3 regions of the Paenibacillus sp. DP01 genome follow, and region 3 is predicted to be linked to each of the others. Evidence: riboswitches for the same ligand, from Rfam matches in the RefSeq annotation. Region 3 holds a riboswitch; each other region holds the start of a gene.

Region 1 (7,501 bases), 200 kb from region 3:
CAAAATGAAGCTGCTGGATTTGGAGAAGGAATAAGGACATATGTTTGCAAAAAGTAATTTGCTAGCTGTCCCATGTTTTGCTATGATAAGTTCGTGTAATTCAAGATGTCTCATATAAATATACAGAGGTGACGACTTCGTGGTGTGGAATATTGTCATTCCGATTATTACCCTGATTGTTGGCTTGGTCGGGGGATTTTTCATCGGTGCTTATTATCTTCGCAAACAGCTTGAAAAGATGCAGAACGACCCTGAAACGCTGCAAAAAATGGCCAAACAGATGGGCTACAACCTGAATGGGAAACAGATGCAAAAAGCCCAGCAGATGATGAAGAACCAACAGTTCTCCAAAAATCAGCCTGGTGCGCGTAAAAATCAGGGCCGTCGGAAATAATGAGCAACGTGAGTACGGATGCCGCATGAGGTTGCTGCATAGAGGAGGATTACTGTGGCTGGCGTAAAAGATTATATTAACCGCAAAGCTGCGGATAACCGGGATAAAATCGAGTACCATGTGGAGCAGATTTTAAAACTGATCGGTGAGGACCCCAAGCGTGAAGGTTTGTTGGAAACACCGGCACGCGTTGCGCGCATGTATGAGGAAATATTTGCGGGTTATGAGGTTGATCCACGGGATGCGCTGGGTGTGACATTTGACGAGAATCACGAGGAGCTTGTAATCGTGAAGGATATTGTCTACTACAGTCAGTGTGAACACCATATGGCTCCTTTCTTCGGAAAAGTGCATATCGGCTATGTACCCAGCGGTAAAATTGTAGGACTAAGCAAGCTAGCCCGTTTGGTGGAGGCGGTGACCCGCCGATTGCAGGTACAGGAGCGTATTACATCGCAGATCGCTGATATTCTAAATGAAGCGGTCTCCGCTCACGGAGTTATGGTGGTCGTGGAAGGCGAACACTTGTGCATGTGTGCCAGAGGTGTCAAAAAGCCTGGCAGCAAAACGGTAACATCTGCCGTACGCGGTACGTTCCGTGATAATGCAGCACAACGCGCAGAGTTCTTGTCCCTGATCAAGGAATAATTGAACAGAATGCAATGGTTAGTGATAAAAAAAGGTGGTTTACGCATAGGCGTAGCCGCCTTTTTTTGTTAACATCGGTAATAGTGACAATGGGATAGCTACTGTGAAGAAGATGAAATAAAAAAATAGCAGCATGCTGCCTTGAAAATTACGATTAGCCTATGGATAACAGTTATTTTTAAGATAGGGGATAACGTATGGATCATTTACATAGCTCAACAGAAACAACAACAGCATTGCCTGAGTTGCAATGGTTGGAAGCGCCACTGATGACTACTCAGGAAGACGTATTGTTTCCGCTGGCTTGGGAGGAGCTGGCTTGTCGGCAAGTAGGGAAAGGAGCTGCGCCCATTTTGCATGTATGGCGGCATCCGGCAGCGCTTGTGATTGGTCACCGGGACCGCAGGCTTCCCAACGCTCCACAGGCGATGGAGCGAGTGCGCAGTTCAGGAACGTCGGTATGCGTGCGTCCTTCAGGTGGAGCAGCTGTCATGCTGGACAGGGGGGTACTGAACCTGTCCTTGATCCTACCGAATCCGCAGCGGGCCATCAGCCTGCATGAGGATTTTCGGCTCATGGCAGGGCTGATTGCCGATGCGCTGGCCCCGTGGTCTGCCGAGGCGCAGACTGGAGAAATCATCGGGTCCTTCTGTCCCGGGGATTACGATGTGAGCGTCCGAGGACGCAAGTTTTGCGGCATTGCGCAGCGGCGTCAGGCCAAGGCGTATATCATCACGGCCTTTGTGATGATTGAGGGCCACGGAGCAGAGCGCGCACAGGCGGTGCAGCAGTTTTATCGGGAGGCAGCCGGGGATACACCGGCAGGCGTGCAGCAGCCGGATTATCCCCGGGTTAATCCGGCAACGATGGGCAGCCTGGCAGAGCTGGCCGGAGTGCCGTCTGTCGAGGCGTACACAGCATCGCTACGCCGTGTAGTCGAGAGTCGGGCGGCCATTTTGCCTGCCGATGGCTCGCTGGTGCAACTGGAAGGATTGGCAGAACAGATGGCAGCGCTCAGAGAGCGATACGATTTGCAGGTGTAGTTTATTTTAGCTTAGAATGGTTGCCATCTCAGCTTGGAGGCTTGAGCGTAGCGCGCTTCCACTTCAGGCCAGTTGACGACATGCCACCAATCTTCGATGTATTTATTGCGTTCAGCCTGATGCTTTAAGTAATATGCATGTTCCCACACATCGATCGCCAGCAGCGGAATAGACTCCCATTGAGTCAGGTTCTGGTGCTTTTCGGCCTGCAAAATTTCAAGCCGCCCGGCGCGCGGACTCCACACCAGAATGGCCCAGCCGCCGCCTTCGACCTTTTCGGCTGCTGAACTAAATTGCTTTTTGAAGGCATCGTAGCTGCCAAAATCCTTTTTAATCTGTTCAGCCAGCGGTCCGCTTGGGTTTCCACCGCCTTGAGGGCTCATGATCGTCCAAAAAAGAGTATGCAGATAATGACCTGCACCGTTAAATGCCAGTTCACGTTCCCAATGCTTTACGAGGTCAAAATCACCTGTTTTTCGGGCTTCTTCCAGTTTCTTTTCCGCTTTATTCAGATCATTCACATAGCTCAAATGATGCTTGTCATGGTGAATACGCATCGTTTTTTCATCAATGTACGGTTCAAGCGCATTATAAGGGTAAGGAAGCGGAGGGAGCCGATGTCCGCCAATAGGGACCGGGCGACCGATTAAGGACTTTTCTGCTGGCGAAGGTTGAGCCTGGCCGGACTGGACGCCTTTAGTAGCCCCAGAACCCTCTCCTCTCATGCCGGCATGCCGCTCTCGAAACGCTTGCTCCGGGTAATCCTCACCCTCTGCCGCTACATGATACAACCCAGCGGCTCGCGCGATGGAGCCGGGCTCTTGAAAGGGAGTGGTTGAGATCAGGAAATATTGACTTTCATGTGCTGCGTGTATTACAACTCCGGCGGATTTTGGCTGTTGACGCAATGCATGACTGTGTTCAGTCAGCAAACCTAGCTGCCGTACATATTCTTGTGATTGACGGTTCGCGGTTTGCAGCAAATCGTCCAGTCGACGATTTAATTCCTGTGAGGCAGGCTGTGAATTCAAGCCTGAAACAGACAACGATTTCTCTCCAGTTGCTGATGCGTCTGATCCCCTTGAATGTGCTGATGATTCATCCAGCTGGTGTGTATGTGCTTGAGGAACAGACGACTCTTTTTTCCATTGATGCTGCCATGCCTGTTCTGCCGGATCAAGCGCGCTCCGTTGCTCTTCGAGCAGCTCGATGGCGGTGCGTTCCGTTTGTTCAAATACGGTTCGCCAATCATCCAGCAGCCGCACATAAGCAGGCTCTAGCCCTTCAGTAGCAGATTTAATCACTTCCACGTGCCAACTTTCCTGCTGCTTCCAATGACGAATTTCCTCCAGCACACGTAAGGGCAGGAAAGACCCATAAGTACTCAGCATTCGTTTTTACCTCCCGTATCCCGCTATGGCTATCCGGCAGATCTAGCAGATCTGTCCTGGATGCATATGTACCCAGTATATTCGCCGTCTCACCGTGAATATGTCTATGAACTTCCTTCATCAGGTTATACCTGTTGCGCAGAACAATAATTACTCATGGAAAATAAAAAAAGAAGCCCGTCTACGGCACGGGTTAAGTGTCCATAGGCAGGCTTCTTTAAGGCGATGATTACTTGTTTTGAAAATAATTTCTTACTTCGTAGTCGTTTGTTTATGGGCAGCAGCAGTGGTTTTCTTGTCCTCCAGCTCCTGCACACTGCTTAGAAATGTCGATACCCGTCGCAAATATTCACGAGGATGCTCTCTGAAAATAAGCTCATGTATCCCGTTTTTGACAATCCATACACTGGAAAGCGGGTTGGTTTGATTGGCAGCAAGCTTTTCCGCAATGGGGTAAGGAGCCTTTTCATCCTGTGTACCATGCACAAACATGATTGGAAACGGATAGTTCTCCTTTTTAACCTCTTGATATGGAATCTGATGCAAGCTGGTGCCGTTTAAGACTGGAAACAGCAACTCCAAAATTTCCAAAGACGGATGTCTCGGCAGATTAATTTGATTGTGAATGTTATGGTACAGTGTATCTGGCTCCAGCAGGAAGGTACTGTCCAAAATCATTGCGTCCACATCCTTGGTTTGCAAGCCCGCCTGAAGAGCGGTTCCTGCTCCCATAGAAAAGCCCCATACGATAATTTCCGACGAGCCGCGTTGCTTCGCAAGCTGAATCGCTCCAAGAAGCTGCTGGGATTCCGCCTTACCTCCGGTTGCGACGGCCTTGCTGTTTTGTGACGCGAATCCATAATCAAACATGACCACATTAAAGTTCAGACTGTGGGCATAATGCGCCAGATCATACATAGGAATCCAGCTTTCTTCGCGATTAGCCCCGTAACCATGACTGAAAATAATGGTTTTCCGCGATTGATCCGCCGGGATATACCAGCCTTGTACGATGCGGCTGCCATCCTTCGCTGGGAAGCTGACATCTTCATAAGGCATGCCTTTGGCCTGCATCGGATTAGAGTACAAGGGTGCGACGGTGGGATTCGTAAGCACCCAGGCGATGTAAGCATGCAAGGCAATAAAGCAAAACAACAGAAAAAATACGACCGACAGCAGCAGAGCAATCACAACGTGCTTGAACCGCAGCATACGGGGATTAAAGAGTGGGGTGGACGGCTCCTGAACAGCGGTCTGTAGCTGAGCGTTGCGCTGGGATGTCGAAATCATGTAAGAGCCTCCTTATATAAAATTGATCTTCGAATCATAAAATTTAGGTATAATTCCACTTGAAAATAGTAGGGTATGTCCGTATAGATACCTATTATCGTATGATGGCTATTATCCAAAGTCAACGCCTGAACCGGAAAAGTAAAAATGATGCAAAGAATTGTCGATGTTTGTTCTTGTTCTGTAATATGGTTGTCACAAAAACATCGGTTTACAGTAGCCGCGACTATTCTATATAATTTATGTAACCATGTTTCATAGTGTGAAACGAATATGGATACAAGAGGAGCGGTTCACGATGGAAGACCGTAAATTAACCGTCCGCGCTGTAGAGCGTGCACTTGATATACTGCTGTGTTTTACCGCAGAATCTGATCTTGGTCTAACGGAGATTGCCTCCCAAATTGGTCTACATAAAAGCACTGTTCATCGTCTTTTGACTACGCTGGAGGATCGGGGATTTGTCGTTCGGAATGCCGAAACGGAAAAATATAGGCTTGGTTTTCGCATATGGGAGCTGTCCACGCATCTGTCCCAAAGCGATGAGCCGGCGGTGTTGTTACAGCCTGCAATGGAAGGACTGCGTGATCGCTTAGGGGAAACGGTCAGCTTGTACCTGCGGGATGGAAGCATGCGTATTCGCATACAAGCCGTGCAGAGCAATCAGGCGATCCGCAGGGTTGCGCCTGTGGGTGCGCGTATGCCGCTGGCTGTGGGAGCCTCCAGCAAGGTGCTGGCGGCCTTTATGCCACCGCAGGAGCTGGAGGTTTTGCTAAGCAGTGAAGAATGGCCACCTTCGGTAGACCCGGAGGTTTATAAAGCCCAGCTGCAGGACATTCGTGAGAAGGGCTATGCGACCAGCTATGAAGAACGTGAGCCAGGAGCTGCGGCTGTGGCCGCGCCTATTGTGAACCGAAAGGGACAGGTCACGGCGGCTTTATCTGTATCCGGCCCGGTCAGTCGACTTGCGCCCGAGACGCTGCATGAGTTTGCACCGATTTTGATCGAAGCAGCCAAGGAAATGGGGCTTATGCTTCCGTGACAGTAATCAATACAAAAGGAAATCATACAAGGGTTGCCAAAGCTATAAATTTAAAGTAGTCTGATAGAGATGGCGGGATGTTTGTTATAGCCGCCAATTCATGTGAATAGAAATTATCACAGTTACTGGGGGAGCCTGTAATGCGGGCTGAGATGGAATCAGGCAAGATTCCGGACCCTTTGCACCTGATCTGGATCATACCAGCGTAGGGAAGTAATCGGCCATTGAAATGTATACGCAGCTGCTGTCTACGACCGCGCATTGGAATATGATTATTCCACGTGCGATCGGTTTGGATAGCTGTCTCGTTTGATTAGCCGGTTCCCTAGGGAACCGGCTTTTTTGCATAGATCAGCGCCACCCTGGGAATGGTTCCGGATCGGTGTGTCATTTCAACGATACGGGAGGAATGGATCATGAAACCGACAGAAACAAAAGGAACAAAAGAAACAGGAATGAAATCAGCAGATGCAGGATTGGCGGGAATAATAGAAGTGGAGGGAGAGAAGGCCAAAGCGGAGCAAGCCAGTGGGCTAAAGCCCTTTCCGGGGAGCCGTAAGGTGTATATTCAAGGTTCTCGGCCGGATATTGCTGTGCCTGAGCGTGAAATCGCGCTACAACCCACACATACGCCGCAGGGCACCGAGCATCATGAGCCACTGCGTGTGTATGATACCAGCGGTCCGATGACGGACGAAGCCTACCAGGTCGACATCCGTCAGGGATTGCCACCATTACGGCGAGCTTGGGCACTGGAACGGGGAGATGTGGAGGCTTATGAGGGCCGCGCCATCAAGCCGGAGGATAATGGACTGAAACCCGGCTCCAAACGGGAGACAGTGGAATTTCCCGGCGTGACCAACCGTCCGCTACGGGCTTCGCAAGGGCGTACTGTGACGCAAATGCACTATGCGCGGCAAGGGATCATTACGCCTGAAATGGAATTTGCGGCGATCCGCGAAGGCGTAGAGCCCGAGTTTGTACGACAGGAGCTGGCGGCTGGACGAGCTATTTTACCTTCAAATATCAATCACCCGGAAAGCGAACCCATGGTCATTGGGCGCCAATTTCACGTAAAGATCAATGCAAACATTGGAAATTCCGCGGTTACGTCCTCCATCGAGGAGGAAGTGGAGAAGATGGCCTGGGCTGTACGCTGGGGCTCAGACACCGTCATGGACCTGTCCACAGGCCGTAATATCCATACGACGCGCGAATGGATCATCAGGAATTCTCCCGTACCGATTGGAACGGTGCCGCTATATCAGGCACTGGAAAAGGTGAACGGCGAAGCTGAGAAGCTGACGTGGGAGCTGTATCGAGACACGCTGATTGAGCAGGCGGAGCAGGGAGTGGACTATTTTACGATCCATGCGGGTGTATTGCTGCGATATATACCGATGACGGCGAATAGAATGACGGGAATTGTATCCCGGGGCGGGTCGATTATGGCAGCTTGGTGCCTTGCACACCATCAGGAGAACTTTTTGTATACGCATTTTGAAGAAATCTGTGAAATTATGAAAGTCTATGATGTGGCCTTTTCTCTCGGGGATGGTCTGCGTCCAGGGAGTATCTATGATGCGAATGATGAAGCACAATTTGCAGAGCTAGAGACGTTGGGCGAGCTCACGCAAATTGCATGGAAGCATGATGTCCAGGTCATGATTGAAGGGCCAGGACATGTCCCTAT
Region 2 (7,501 bases), 2.4 Mb from region 3:
CCACCTGTCGATTCGTAAGCGCTCATTCGCCAGAAGCGTGCAGCTTCAATGGAGCGTTTTCCCAAGGTCTCTCCCGCGTTGTTAATTACATTCCGCTCGAAAACCTTTACTTTGGAGAAAAAATTATTTGCTTCCGAATATGCCTCCTCTGGAATAACCAAGGCGCCAATATCTTGATGATCGTCAAAAAAGTCGATGCTTTGCTGAATTAGATGTTCGGCTAAAATCATATCGGAATCCAATACAAATATGTATTCGGCACCCAAGCGCTTCGCTTCCTCAACCGCTTTGACTCTAGCAACTCCCCGCTCTCCATGAGGAAGCTCCAATACGGTAACGGGTACTGAGCTCCCTGCGGACAGCATACGAATCGTCTCAATCGTCCGATCACTGGAGCCATCATCGGCAATTACAATATGCAGATCCCTGTAATTTTGACCCATACAGCTTCGCAAACAAGGCTCTATTGTACGTTCATTGTTGTACGTGGAGAAGAGAATGACCACTTTGTCCACTCTGTTCCGCCTCCTCTGTCCAATTCTCCATCAACTGCTCAAACGCGGCAGCTGTATGATCAAAATGAAATCTTAGCGCATATTGGTACGCTCGCTCACGGATGGCCATGTAATCTTCGCCACCCTCTGCCGCTCTTTCCATTTGTTCAGACAATCCTCGAATATCGCCGTGAAAGCATAAATATCCGCTTTTTCCGAAATCCGTCGCATCCACCAGACCAGGAGAATTGCTCACAATGCTGGGAGTTCCAACCGCTGCCGCTTCGGTAATCGTCAATCCCCAGCCTTCACGCAGGGAAGGGAATACGAGCGCATGGGCACGGCTCATCAGCTCCAGCTTATACTCTGCTGAAACAAATCCATAAAAGGTAATATCGGCTTGTGATTGTCCCTGTTCATCCGGTTCTCCGTATGTCAATCCATACCGTTCTATAATCGGCAATAATTGTTCTGTCACATAGGTTTTATCGGTTTTTCCGGCAATCCATAACATAGCCTGGGGGAACTTTTCCTTGAGCCGCCCAAAGGCTTCAACGACCAGATCAATGCCCTTATATTTAACAAAGCGTCCGGCATACATGAAGGTTGGGTTAGACTCCTTCGTCAAAAATTGTTCACGCGGCCAATGATCAAACTCAATGCCTTCCGGTAAAAGATGAACACGATCCGGATGAAAGCCCAGCTTAAGCAGATCATACCGGGTAGACGGGGATACGGTGAGCGTCCGATCCCTCCGTGCCAGCTTAAGCATGAGGGGCTCCATATGAAATCCAATCATATTTAGCGGGAACCTGGCATTTTCATACCATATTTCCCTTGTTAGCTGATGTATGAAAAAAATTCGCTTGGATGCCTCCACCCAAAATCGGGTAAAGAACTGATGCGTATTCGCTTGATTAATTACATAGTCAATCTGCTGCCGATGACGACGGTAATAGCGCATCGCATAATAAATAACACTGTATATGTTTCCTTTTCGAATATACGTAACACCGTCAATGACTTCATGCTCAGGCATCCCCTCAAATTGAGGTGAGAAATGAATGAACTGAAACCGGCCTTGCTGTGAGCGTTTAAGCATTTCATGGGTGAAAATTTCTGCTCCCCCGCTTTTCGGAGAACGAATGTCACGCCAGGAAAGCAATAGAACTACGGTTTTATCGTCCTGCTCTAGTATGGTATTCATGGGGTGATTCCTCCCCTTATCTTTATTTTGAACAAATACATATAGGCATCTATCACAAAGTAGAGAGACATAGCTCCGTACACAATGAACTCTGACAACAAAAAATCGATCGGGTCTGTGTGAGCCATATGAAAGGCTACTAATAAAGCTGCGGCTCCCGCCATCAGACTGAACATAAAGGTGCGTCTGCCCACTAATACGTGCACATGCACAAAAAATAGCACGATGGAAAAAAGCCAATACACCCAGCCTCCCCATGGAATATAGGCCTCAGCCGCCTGGTAAGAGGCTCCAAATAATATGGGAATAGAGGGTGGGAATATATAAGTTGTGCCCACATATACACACAGCGCGGCTACAGCCATTAATCCAGCATAGATTACAATTAACTTGCCCAAAGCCTGGCGGTCATGCCCCTGCGCACCGATCTTTGGAATAAAGGCAGCAATCAAGCTGTACGAAACGTAATAGACCAACTGGCTGTACTTCAGCGCAATGGCATAGCTGCTGGCCTGCTCAGGAAAGTAATGCTGTACATACAACATGTCGATGGATATACAAAACAGAATGAATAAATTCGTCATAAGGCTATCGGTGAAATCCTGACCTAGTGACTTCCATAACCCAGCAGGGATATGTTCTCCTCTATATGTCAATAGGGACAAGCCTCGGGCCGAAACGATCCAGCCGTGAAGCAACGACAGCAGCATTCCCCCACAGCTCGCTAATAGTAAGGCTTCCAACCTTAACCCCAGGGCAGCCAGGACAAAAAACAGGCATAGCTTCCCTAATACCTCAATGTAATAGTTCACATTGAGCGCCAGCATGCGTTCCCTCCCCTGTAAATCTCCACGGCACGAACTCACCAGAATATGCAATCCGATCAAGGCATACAGCATGAACAGCGGGCCGGACTCAACGCCCAATAGCGAACGCAGCAACGGATGAAAGGACAGTGAAATGATCATGGCAAGCAAAGTTAGCACTAGAGGTGCTTTTAGTAATAGAGAACCGAGCGGTAAGCTGCGTAGCGGAAGCTTCTGGTCAGCCTTGGATACCAGCTTGGCGGTTAACAGCTGGATGGATAAGCCCAATACGGACAACAGTGCAAAGAGGGCCAACAGCGCGTTCGCCTGACCATAGGCTTGTCCGGTAAGATACCAGCTCGCTGCAATGTGGAAGAAAAAATTGAATCCGTTAAGCAGCACATTAAAGAGGGGGAACATCAACGAACGCAATCGGTTGTTCACGTGGTTATCTCACCCGCCGATCCAGTCGCCAAATCTCAATGATAGAGCGCAAAAAACGAATGGAATCCTTCCAGACATGAATGTGCGAGCCATCTCGGTCAATACATTTGACGGGTAGTTGCAGCACACGGAGCTGAAGTCGCTTGGCAATGAACATCATCTCCAGATCCAGCGCTAGTCCGAGTTGTTCCTTCAAATGTGGAAACATCCGCTTCACGGCAACCGAGCTCATCACTTTAAGACCCGTCTGGGAATCTACTACACCGGTTGGTAAAAAGGGGCGAGAGACGACCCGTTTGCCAAAGCTGACGATAGATCGCAATAAAGAACGATTCTCGGCGGTCATATCTTTGGTTCCAATCACAACATCATAGTAGCCCTGTTGAACAACATTGATCATTCTGGCAATATCCTCAATAAAAAAGGAATCGTCCGCGTCCACAAATACGTAGTAATCCGCACCGATGGTCCGCATTCCTTCCAGATACGTCCCTGCCTTGCGCGTATTGCGTCCCAATTCCCTTGTTTGAAGCAGTGGACTCAAGTTCTGGTTAATCCGGTTTACGGACAAGTCCGTTGCTGCCTCCAGCGCTTTAATCAAGGCATTCGTGCCATCGTGGCTACCATCATCAATGAGATAAATCGAACCCTCTATAATATGGCTGCGGATAAAGGCTTGCAGTCGCTCAGCAAAGGTTTTGACATGAACAAAACGTTTCTCTTCGTTATACACAGACAAGATGAATGCAACATGTTGGCTTTTAGTCGAATACTCGGGATAGAGCAAGCTTTGTATTTCAGAAAGTATTTCTTCGGTATCATTGGCTTGCCAAAATAGCAGACGCAATCGGCCTACTCCGATAATCTGCACCATATGCTGATCACTGAACGGAAAGGTTACATCCGTCACCAATAGCAATGGCATTTGTGGAAATTGGCTACGGATCTGATTAGCTTTTCGCACGGCTTGCCCCGGCTCCCTATAATCTATCAGGCAGCAACTTGCGCCCTCGTAGACTGAAGCTTCCTCCGTGTCCTCGCACTGTATATATTGGTAAAAACAAATCACATTGGGATAATCAATAGCCCTGTTGTTATCGCTAAAAATGGCTATAGGTCCCTGCACACAAACCTCTCCTTTTCCTCCGAATAATTCTATTTTGTTGAAAAAGAATTAAAAATGTTTGCTTAGTAAGATTAAATTAATGTCCAAATACTTCATATTTTCTTAACATAATAGCTCACATCCCTTGATATATAAGCATTCAAGAGAAGAAAAACTAATTTTCATATTTGATAAAAACAGAGTACTTAGACCCGATTCATTAGGACTATTACTATACGAATTACAAGGTGTATCCGAAAACAAAAATAGTTCTATAGGATTAATAAAAAGACACACATATGGTCATTTTGTCATAGATTGATAGGCGAATAAAACCAATTTGTACGTCCATACTATGGACAACATGTCATTTTCATCATGAATAATTATCAAAATATAGGGAAAGAAGGTATTTTTATGGAAGCATTTCATGTCAATCGTGATGGGTCATTATCTACTCCCTTACGAGGAAAGGACGTCCTAGCAAACCCTCTTTTGAACAAAGGGGTGGCATTTACAGAAGAAGAACGCAAAGAACTGGGCTTGGAAGGAATTCTTCCTCCCACTGTCCTTTCATTGGAAAAACAGAGCGTTCGGGCATATCAGCAATTCCTGGCACAACCCACCATGCTGCGTAAAAATGCTTCACTTAACGACCTTCATAACCGGAATGTCGTGCTTTACTATCGGCTGCTAACCGACCATTTGAGTGAAATGCTGCCCGTAGTCTACACACCGACTGTAGGAACCGCCATTCAAGAATACAGCCATGAGTACAACCGTCCCGGGGGCGTATATTTATCGATAGATCATCCGAACGGTATCGGACAGGCGTTCTATAATTCCGGCTTGCGTAGTGAGGATGTTGACCTGATCGTGGTCACGGATTCAGAAAGTATTTTGGGAATTGGTGACTGGGGTGTCGGGGGAATTAACATTGCTATTGGCAAACTTGCTGTATATACAGCTGCGGCAGGTATTCATCCCGGGCGGGTGCTGCCCATTGTACTGGATGTGGGCACGAATAACGAGAAGCTGCTGAATGATCCGCTATACATCGGAAACCGTCATAAACGAATTCGCGGAGAAGCCTATCATCAATTTATTGATACCTTTATCAGCAAAACGTTAACACAATTCCCGAAGGCGCTTTTGCATTGGGAGGATGTGGGCAGCGTGAACGCACGCCACATTATAGGGAAATACGGTCAAAACATTCTCACCTTCAATGATGACATCCAGGGCACAGGAGCAGTCACATTAGCTGCGATTGTTTCGGCGGTAGGTGTCACCAAAACTCCGCTGCGTGAACAAAAAATACTTGTCTTTGGTCCAGGGGCAGCAGGAATCGGTAACGCCGACCAAATACGGAGCGCTATGATCGAGGACGGGCTTCCTGAAGAAGATTCATTCAGGTCGTTTTGGGCCTTTGATTATCGCGGATTATTAACGGACGATATGGAAGATGTACTCGATTATCAGAAACCATATGTGCGTAAAAAGGAAGAAATCAGCTCATGGGCCCAATCGGAAGACGGCAAAATACCGTTGTTGGAGATCATCCGTCAGGTAAAACCTACAATCTTAATTGGGACTTCCGGTGTAGCGGGTGCCTTTTCTGAAGAGATTATCAAGGAAATGGGAAAGCATGTGGAACGCCCGATCATTATGCCCATGTCCAATCCTACCAATCTGGCTGAAGCGGTACCCGAGGATTTGATACGATGGACTGATGGCAAAGCATTGATTGCTACGGGAAGTCCCTTTGAGCCCGTCACCTATAACGGTACGAAATTTGAAATTGGACAGGCGAACAATGCCTTTGTTTTCCCGGGACTGGGTCTGGGTACGATTGTGGTCAAGGCTAAAAGAATCACTCCTTCCATGTTTACCGCAGCAGCTGATGCCGTTGCCAACGCCGTAGATTCGAATGAACTTGGCGGCGCACTGCTGCCCCATATTCGAAAATTACGTGATGTTTCGTTTGCGGTTGCGGTTGCGGTAGCAAAGGCCGCAATTCAGGATCAGGTAGCTCAGGCACACCTTCCAGATATTGAGCAAGCCATTCGGGATGCAATGTGGAAACCGGAATATGTGAGGGTCAAAGCCGTGGAAAGTGTAATCCATCACCCTCACTAATCCTTCACTAGGCATAAGCAGTTTGACATAACATAGGAACAAATGTACAGTATTAGTCAAAAGAATAGGAAAGTCCACTAGGGGAGCCATTATGGCTGAGACAAGAATGAATCTTGGACCCTTTGAACCTGATCTAGTTCGTACTAGCGTAGGAAAGTGGAGCCTTCTATATAGGGTTTCAGGCGTTTTTGCGCATTGAACCTATGTTGAAGCCGCTCCAGTTTTCGGGGCGGCTTTTTGGCATTGTTCCGAGAATTGTATCTTACGGGACTTCTTGTTCTCCATTTTTGTTGGAGGTGGGGAAATGAGTTTTTCGCAAGAGCTCCGTCGACAGGCGGATGGCATTTTTCAAGCCATTTATGAGCATCCCTTTGTGAGAGGTATTGCTGAAGGAAATTTAACAAGGGAACAGCTGATTCACTATGTAAAACAAGACTTTGAATATTTGAACGCCTACATGCGGATTTACGGCATCGCGATCTCCAAAAGCACGAGCCGGGAGGATATGGCTGTATTTAACGAACAGATCTCTTTTATTCTCAACAGCGAGGTTCATCCGCATCAAAATTTTTGTGCTATCGCAGGTGTCACCTATGAAGAGATGCAGGGATATCCACTCGCTCCGTCCGCTCATCATTATATCCGCCATATGCTGACCGTCGCACATGAGGGTAGTCTTGGGGAAATCATGGCCGTGCTGCTACCATGTCCATGGACATATCTTGAAATTGGACGCAGGCTAATGGATGAGGTAAGACCAGACGAGTCTCATCCGTTCTATGAGTGGATTTGCTTCTATGGCAACCAAATTGAAGATGTAACCTTCAAATATCGAGAGCGTGTGGATGCTTGGGCGAAAGTCGCCACGGCTGCCGAGCGAGAGCGGATGATTGAGCATTTTATGCTAAGCTGCCAGCTGGAATATATGTTCTGGGATATGGCTTATAAGCAGGAACAATGGCCCGTCCAGATGCGCGCTACGGTCTTGGAATAATCAGTATAGATGAGAGAGGATAAACATGATGAATATATGGGAACAAAGTTATTCGGCGCTCCTGACAAAGGTACAAAACAGCAACCCCCTCGTTCATAATATAACCAATGTGGTGGTCACCAACTTTACAGCCAACGGCCTATATGCACTAGGGGCTTCCCCGGTGATGGCTTATGCACCCGAGGAAGTAGCAGATATGGCCAAAATAGCGGGCGCCGTCGTGTTAAATATCGGTACGCTAAACCGTGAGCTGGTGGATGCCATGATCCTTGCTGGACAATCGGCGAATGCTCACGGTGTTCCAGTTCTGTT
Region 3 (7,501 bases):
CCGTGCAATCTCGCCGTTAACCTTCTCTCCGAAGTCCTGTATGTATCACTATCTGAATATGGCACGGGGAAACTATCGGGACTATTTGCAAAGTGAACAGGTGAAAATTAAAAAATATTTTTACGTGCTGCGTCCGCTGCTGGCCTGTGGCTGGATTGAACGTTACAACAGTATGCCTCCTATCAAATTCGTAGACTTGCTAGCGGAATTCATTCCGGTAGGTACCGAACTTTATCAGGTGATCGAGCATTTGCTGGAGCGTAAAAAAGCGGGTGAGGAGCTGGATATGGAGCCGCAGCTTTCGGTGGTGAATGACTTTATTGAACAGCAAATTGCTTATTTTGAACAGAAGGCGCCTTTGCTTCAGCATATGGAGGGCGGACGGGATCAGCAATTGGACGAGATGTTCCGCGCTGCGGTGAATGAAGTATGGAAAACATAAGCAGGGAAGGAGAAGTGGAGTATGCACATCACGCTAAAAGCAACCGGAAACAATGCCGGGATGATTTCGCATTTGCTCGCCAAGAACCCTTACAATACGTATGATCGCACGGAAAAGGGTGCACGTGTACGCATGGTGTACACCACTTTTACAGAGGAAGAGGCAGAAATCGCCATTCAGGCTTCACCAGATTCAATAGATTTGGTCAAAAACAGTCCAGATAGCTATGACATTACACAATATATTAATGACCGGGAGTTTGTAACCAGCAGCTTGTTCTGTACCTATATTCGCGGCGCGCTTGGCACAGCCCTGAACGGCAAACCCAAGGAAGACTATACAGCGTGGGTGACGCATCCTTTTGCGCTGGAGTTATCGTTTGGGCCTGTTGCGTCAGATTTGCCAGATGCTGTGGTGGAGGGACTATTTGCGCCGCTGGGCTATCAAGTGACCATCGAACGAGGGAAAGCGGATTATTCTTTTCAGCTGAAAAATCGAAGCACCGTCAGATATGTCACGCTAAGTGGTCATCAGACGGTGCAATATGCGCTGCGTCAGTTATTGCTGTTGATTCCAGTGTTGGATAATTATAAGCACTACTATATTAGCGAAGAAGAGTTTGATAAGCTGAAACGTTACGGTGAAGGCTGGCTGCAAGAGCATCCGATGCGCGAGCTCATCATTCGACGCACGCTTCATTTTACCAATCTGATTGAGCAATTTGAGCAATCTGATTCTGCTGCTACACAGACTGAAAAACATGCTGTCCAAGAACAAAACCATAATCACGAACAGGATCAGCAGCAAGATCAGTCACTGGAGGAAGGAAAGCAACAGCCTGTAATGCGGCTAAATGAGCTGCGGTATCAAGCCATTATGGATGTGATTCGCAAGCTGCCCCGAAGACAGAAAATCGTAGATTTTGGATCTGGGGAAGGGAAGCTTTCGGCTCGGATGGCTCGAATCAAGGGCATTGAAGAGATTTGGGCTGTGGAGCCGTCTGCATATGCACAGGTGAGGGCTGTGGAGCGTTTTGCCAAGCTGGAAAGGCATGCCGATGCAATTCGCCCTACACCTATGATGGGCTCTCTCTTTTATTATGATGAACAATTGCGGGGAAAAGATGTGATGATCCTGTGTGAGGTCATTGAGCATGTGGATGAGCATCGTCTGAACCGGGTGATGGATACGATTGTGACAGAATATCAGCCGGGTGTGCTGATCGTGACGACTCCCAATCGAGAATATAATGAGGTGTATCGTATGGATCAGCAAGAGCTGCGGCATGGCGATCACCGTTTTGAATGGAGCAGAAGCGAGTTTCGTGAACGATGCGAGCAATGGATTGAGGAAGCTCCCTATTCATTAGCGCTGGAAGGGATCGGAGAAGAGGTCGAAGGCTTTGGACAACCGACCCAAATGGCTGTATTTACGCGCAGAAAGGAGCCGAAGAATTCATGAGCATTTCATCCGAACGAACGATTAATCTACCGCATGCTGGACTGGTTGTGTTGGTAGGGGCCTCGAATAGTGGCAAAACCACTTTACTGGACAGGTTGGTGAGCGAAGGGATTCTATTGAAAACGGAAGTGGTATCCTCAGATCATTTTCGCCAGCTGGTCGGAGATACGGAATTTATAGACTGGAGCGGACTTCCAAGGCTGGAATCGGACGTGCTGTTTTATGAGTACCAGCAAATGTCAGCCAAGGCGTTTGAGGCGATGGATACCATTCTGGCTATGCGCTGTCGTCTGAATAAGCTGACGGTTGTGGATGCCACCCATCTGTATGCTGAGGATCGCCAGAAATATGTACAGCTGGCAGCCAAGGCGCATGTACCTGTGATGGCTCTGGTGCTGGATGTACCCGAATCTGTGCTGCTGGAACGTGATGCAGGTAGGGCGCATCCGCGTGGTCGCCAACGGGTCAAGCAGCAGGCACAGCTGTTAAAGCGGAACCTGCGCGGTATTCGGGAAGAAGGTTTTAACGCTTGTTATGTCCTCAAGGATGTAGAAAAGCTTAACTTCGCCCGCCGTGCTCAGCCGCTGTTTCATGATATAGGTGCAGGCATTGATATCATTGGTGACATCCACGGGTGCTACCGGGAGATGCTGGAGGTGTTAGAGCGGCTCGGATATATGGAAGATACGGAAGGACTATACCATCATCCAGAAGGCAGAAGACTGGTATCCGTTGGGGATGTGATGAGCCGTGGCCCAGAATCGTTACTAGCGGTGCAGTTTTGGAAAAAGCACGTGGATGCCGGACTCGCCTACATGATTGATAGCAATCATGGCTGGAAAATCGGTCGTTATCTTGATGGAAGAAAAGTAACTCTCAATCATGGAGATGAACGATTCGCAGAGGAACTGGTTCAATATGAACAAAAGGTGGGCAAGGCAGCAGCGGAACAGCTTAGAGGCGAGCTGAGGGATTTTCTGCTAAATGCGCCCTCTCATCTAATTTTCGGCAGAAATGGGTTGCGACACCTGGTTGTGACTCATGCGGGGATTAAGGATCATTTTATTGGCAAACAGTCGGCACGTATTTCTGATTACTGTCGTTATGGAGATACGGATGGTCAGGATGCAGACGGAAAACCAATCCGCAAAGATTGGTTCGTAGACCATGAATCGGGAGAAATAGTAGTATGGGGACATGATCCGAGACCGCAGCCTACGATTGTGAACCAGACGGTGAATATTGATCAGGGTGTGGTATTTGGCGGTATGCTGACCGCTTATCGTTATCCGGAAAAGGAATTTGTCAGCGTTCCGGCTCATGAGAATTATGCGAATGACCCCGATAGCCCACTTGTCAGGTGGCAGAAAAAACGGTTTTCCCCGCCGAATTTACGTAAGCTCATCGCTGGTTACAGCGTACTAACGGAATCGTATGGCGAAGTGCGAGTACAAGGAGAATGGGTCAAATCCGCTATAGATACCGTGTCACATGTGACAGTACCGATGGAGGAACTGGTGTACATTCCACCAACTATGAGTCCTGCTCCCACGGTTTCCGCAGAAGAAGGATATCTGGAGCATCCGCGTGAGGCGCTGGCTTATTATCGTGGTCAAGGCGTACAAACGATGGTAGCGGAGAAAAAGCATATGGGTAGCCGGGCGATTTTGCTATTATTCAAAAACGAACAGGCTGCTGTCGAATATGTAGGATACCCGACATTAGGCACGATCTACAGCCGCAGCGGCCGCCCTTTCTTTGGACCAGGCCTTGCGAAGCAGGTCCTGGAAAAGCTGAATGCCGATCTACAGACTGCCAGGTATTTTGAGCGGAATCAGACGGATTTCGTGTTGCTGGATGCGGAAATAGTACCGTGGAATCTCAAGGCTCGGGAACTGATTGCTGCACAGTATGCGCATGTGGGTGAGGCAGCTCTGCTGGATCGCAGTAAGCTGGTAGACAAGCTGAAGCAGGCGGAGGTTGCAGGCCGGGAGGTTGGAGACTGGCTAGAGGAAATGGAACGGAAATATGGCAATGCCGTAACGTTCCAAGAAGCTTTTCAAAAATATTGCTGGGATGTAGACGGGCTGGATGAAATTCGTATTGCACCGTTTCATACACTGGCCCACAGCGGCCGGACGTTTTTTGACCAATCTCATCTTTGGCATATGGAGCACAACCGGGAGCTAGCAGGACTGTCCTCGCTGTTTATGGAGACAGAGTATCGGGTCATCACGGACGAAGCAAGCGAGGAAGAGGTTATCCGCTGGTGGAACGAGATGACAGAGGATGGTCATGAGGGCATTGTGATCAAGCCGGAACGCTTTTTGATGAAAAATCGGGACAAGATGATTCAGCCTGCAATCAAGGTGAGAGGCCGGAAGTATTTGCATATCATTTACGGTATGGATTATCTTGCCCCTGAGAATTTAAAGCGTCTGAAGCAGCGCCGAACGAACAAAAAGGAGCGTCATGCCCTGATGGAAGGAGCGCTTGGTATGGAGGGCGTAGAACGTTTTGTCCGCAAGGATACGGTGGATCGTATTCATGAATGCGTCCTTGCTGCGCTATCTCTGGAATCGGAGCCGATTGATCCGAGATTGTAGTTTGCGAAGGAGGGATTGAGATGGATAGGAGTACACCGTTAATTGATATTGGTGTGAACTTGATGCACCGTTCGTTTCATGCAGATCGGGAACAGGTGGTAGAGAGAGCAGCGGCTGTAGGAATTACACCGTTGATTATTACTGGAACCAGTGTCCGCAGTAGTCGGGAGGCTGCTCAGTATGCGGCTTGTTATCCGGGTAAACTGTACACGACGGCTGGCGTGCATCCCCATGATGCCAAAAGTTGCAGCACCGATACAATTCAGCAGCTCCGCCAACTTGCGGCTCAGCCGCAGGTCGTATCCATAGGGGAATGCGGGTTGGATTATAACCGTGATTTTTCTCCGCGTGATGTACAGCGCCGATGGTTTGGAGAGCAGATTCAACTGGCGGGGGAGCTGCATATGCCTTTATTCCTGCATGAACGAGATGCGCATGAGGACTTTGTCGCTATGTTGCGAGAGCATCAGGGGCTTGTTGATAAAGCGGTGGTGCATTGTTTTACCGGTACTGCACAGGAATTGCATACGTATGTGGAGATGGGACTGTATATCGGTATTACGGGCTGGATCTGTGATGAACGGCGCGGCAAGCATCTGCGGGAGCTGGTCAGGGATATTCCATTGGACCGGTTGATGATTGAAACGGACGCTCCATTTTTGACCCCGCGTAATTTGCCCGTGAAGCCCAAAGAAGGGCGTAATGAGCCGGTGTATCTCGCTCACATCGCCGCTACGATTGCCGAGTGCACAGGCCGCAGCATGATGGAGATCGAAATTGCGACGACGGAAACGGCCAAACGTTTCTTCGGATTATAGGATTGTCAAAGCCATGGATGTGGTATATATTATAGTGAATTAAAAAGCATTGTCGGGAGCTTGAGATAGTCAGGCTGAGAGGGTGGCCCTTGCCGCCGACCGTGAAATCTGATCTGGGTAATGCCAGCGTAGAGAAACCTAGAACACCTTACAAGAAACAGGAATACCGCCGATTAGCGGCGGCTAGTCGATGGATACGTTTCATATCCTATATCAAGTTAATGAGCTACAGTCTGTAAAAAGTTGCAGACGGACAAGCGTGTCTTGTTCTGTACCTGACTTTGGCTTGGTTTCAGTGCAGTAGAATGCTGTGCTATATGAGATATGTCGACAACTGATAATGTATGGTGATCATTTTATGACTGCGCATAAAGCTTGCCTGGAGATTCAGCTCCGGACAGGCTTTTTTTTATGGCCAAATGGCCTATTTTAAAGAAAAAGGGGAGCGTATCAACAATGAATACGAATGTAAGAGCGTCCAAAGGGCTGAAGCTGACTGATATTTTGGTCACGATTGTAATCTCCGTGGTATTCGGGCTGGTCTACAAAATATGGGGACCTGCCTATGATTTGATGAAACCATTCGGTCTGCACGCCGAGCAACTGATGTATGGCATGTGGTTTATGGCTGGCACGTTCGCTTATCTTATCATTCGCAAACCGGGAGTCGCGATTTTGGCAGAGGTGGCCGCGGCAACCGTCAGTGCTTTTTTGGGAAGTGAATGGGGCATGTCCACCTTGTACTACGGTTTGCTGCAAGGCTTGGGAGCGGAGCTGTTCTTTGCGATTTTTCTGTATCGGAACGCCAACCTGTGGGTTGCTTCACTAGCTGCGGCAGGAGCGGCTGTCACTTCTCTGATTTTAGACTTCAGCTATGGGTATATTGATCAGCTATCGACCTGGAACTATGTTTTGTATATTGGATTTCGGATGATTGGCAGTATTGTGATTGCTGGAATATTCGCTTTCTATCTGGCTAAGGCATTGGAAGTAACCGGCGTTACGCGAAGTTTGAGACCGGCAACGGAACAAGATTATAAGGGGCTGGATTGATGAGTCCGACCAACGAAGATGTGGTGGCTTCGATCACCCGTCTTCGGTTGAAATTCCCCGGTGAGCAAGAGCTGCTTTTTCACAATATGTCCTTATCTGTTCGCAAAGGGGAAAAGCTGCTGCTACTGGGGCCGAGCGGATGCGGCAAATCAACGCTGCTTCAGGTGCTGAGCGGTCTGATTCCACGCACGATAGAAGTGCCTATGAAATACGATGCTGCCGTGATCCCGAGTCTCTCTGGTATTGTATTTCAAGATCCCGACACACAATTTTGTATGTCATATGCAGACGAGGAACTGGCTTTTGTATTGGAAAATAAGCAGGTTCCAAGGGAGCAGATGCCATCCCGTATTCGCGAGCTGCTAATGCAGGTTGGTCTTCCAACGGATGATATACATCTGCCCATTGCCAGCATGTCACAAGGAATGAAACAGCGGCTGGCGATTGCATCGGTGCTGGCTATGGAGCCGGAAGTGCTTTTTCTGGATGAGCCGACAGCCTTGTTGGACGAGGAAGGTACTACACAGGTGTGGGATACCATTCGCAACATTTCGGCAGACCAGACGCTGGTGATTGTAGAGCATAAAATTAATGAAATTGTCCAGGATGTGGATCGGATTGTGGTGCTTTCTGCTCAAGGGGAGATTATTGCGGACGGAAGGGCGGAAGAAGTATTTCATATACACCGACAAGCATTATCCGAGTATGGCGTGTGGTATCCGGGAGTATGGGATGAATCGTCTTCACCACGTTGGAATGATTCTATGACGCAGCAGAATGATGCGTTGCTTGCGGATAGTCCGTCCACTTCAGCATGTACAACAAATTTGCTGGAGTTGGAACATTTTAGCGGACTTCGGGGAGGGAGCTCAGTCATTTATGTGGAGCAAGCGCAGGTGAAGCCTGGCGACTGGATTGGTGTGGTCGGTGAAAACGGGGCTGGCAAAAGCTCGCTTCTGCTCTCTATGATGCGCTTACTTCACACGCAGGGGCGTTATCGCGTGTGCGGAGCTGAGGCAGGCAATACGGAGCAACTGGCTGAGCGCATTGGGTTCGCGTTTCAAAATCCAGAGCTGCAATTTGTAGCAAACACCGTGCGAAGTGAACTGGAGTATTCGTTA

What was found. A riboswitch is a leader RNA that binds a small molecule or an ion and turns the genes downstream of it on or off. The one in region 3 is predicted to bind thiamine pyrophosphate.
Region 1: it holds a riboswitch for thiamine pyrophosphate, as region 3 does, so the genes downstream of both, thiC (phosphomethylpyrimidine synthase ThiC) here and ACH59B_RS04890 (ECF transporter S component) in region 3, are expected to answer to the same signal.
Region 2: it holds a riboswitch for thiamine pyrophosphate, as region 3 does, so the genes downstream of both, tenA (thiaminase II) here and ACH59B_RS04890 (ECF transporter S component) in region 3, are expected to answer to the same signal.

Annotation. Positions count from the first base shown of each region.
Region 1 is NZ_CP173059.1:881,712-889,212, forward strand. It holds gene queG (tRNA epoxyqueuosine(34) reductase QueG) at 1-34, shown strand, start outside; gene ACH59B_RS03970 (YneF family protein) at 140-394, shown strand; gene folE (GTP cyclohydrolase I FolE) at 449-1,042, shown strand; gene ACH59B_RS03980 (lipoyl protein ligase domain-containing protein) at 1,240-2,085, shown strand; gene ACH59B_RS03985 (Fe-Mn family superoxide dismutase) at 2,097-3,476, opposite strand; gene ACH59B_RS03990 (alpha/beta hydrolase) at 3,729-4,766, opposite strand; gene ACH59B_RS03995 (IclR family transcriptional regulator) at 5,065-5,808, shown strand; TPP riboswitch at 5,926-6,037, shown strand; gene thiC (phosphomethylpyrimidine synthase ThiC) at 6,225-7,501, shown strand, end outside.
Region 2 is NZ_CP173059.1:4,429,337-4,436,837, forward strand. It holds gene ACH59B_RS19370 (glycosyltransferase family 2 protein) at 1-515, opposite strand, end outside; gene ACH59B_RS19375 (glycosyltransferase family 4 protein) at 475-1,701, opposite strand; gene ACH59B_RS19380 (hypothetical protein) at 1,698-2,951, opposite strand; gene ACH59B_RS19385 (glycosyltransferase) at 2,956-4,077, opposite strand; gene ACH59B_RS19390 (NAD-dependent malic enzyme) at 4,474-6,195, shown strand; TPP riboswitch at 6,265-6,367, shown strand; gene tenA (thiaminase II) at 6,500-7,189, shown strand; gene thiM (hydroxyethylthiazole kinase) at 7,215-7,501, shown strand, end outside.
Region 3 is NZ_CP173059.1:1,077,796-1,085,296, forward strand. It holds gene ACH59B_RS04870 (nucleotidyltransferase domain-containing protein) at 1-442, shown strand, start outside; gene ACH59B_RS04875 (3' terminal RNA ribose 2'-O-methyltransferase Hen1) at 464-1,903, shown strand; gene ACH59B_RS04880 (polynucleotide kinase-phosphatase) at 1,900-4,509, shown strand; gene ACH59B_RS04885 (TatD family hydrolase) at 4,530-5,327, shown strand; TPP riboswitch at 5,370-5,479, shown strand; gene ACH59B_RS04890 (ECF transporter S component) at 5,784-6,380, shown strand; gene ACH59B_RS04895 (ABC transporter ATP-binding protein) at 6,380-7,501, shown strand, end outside.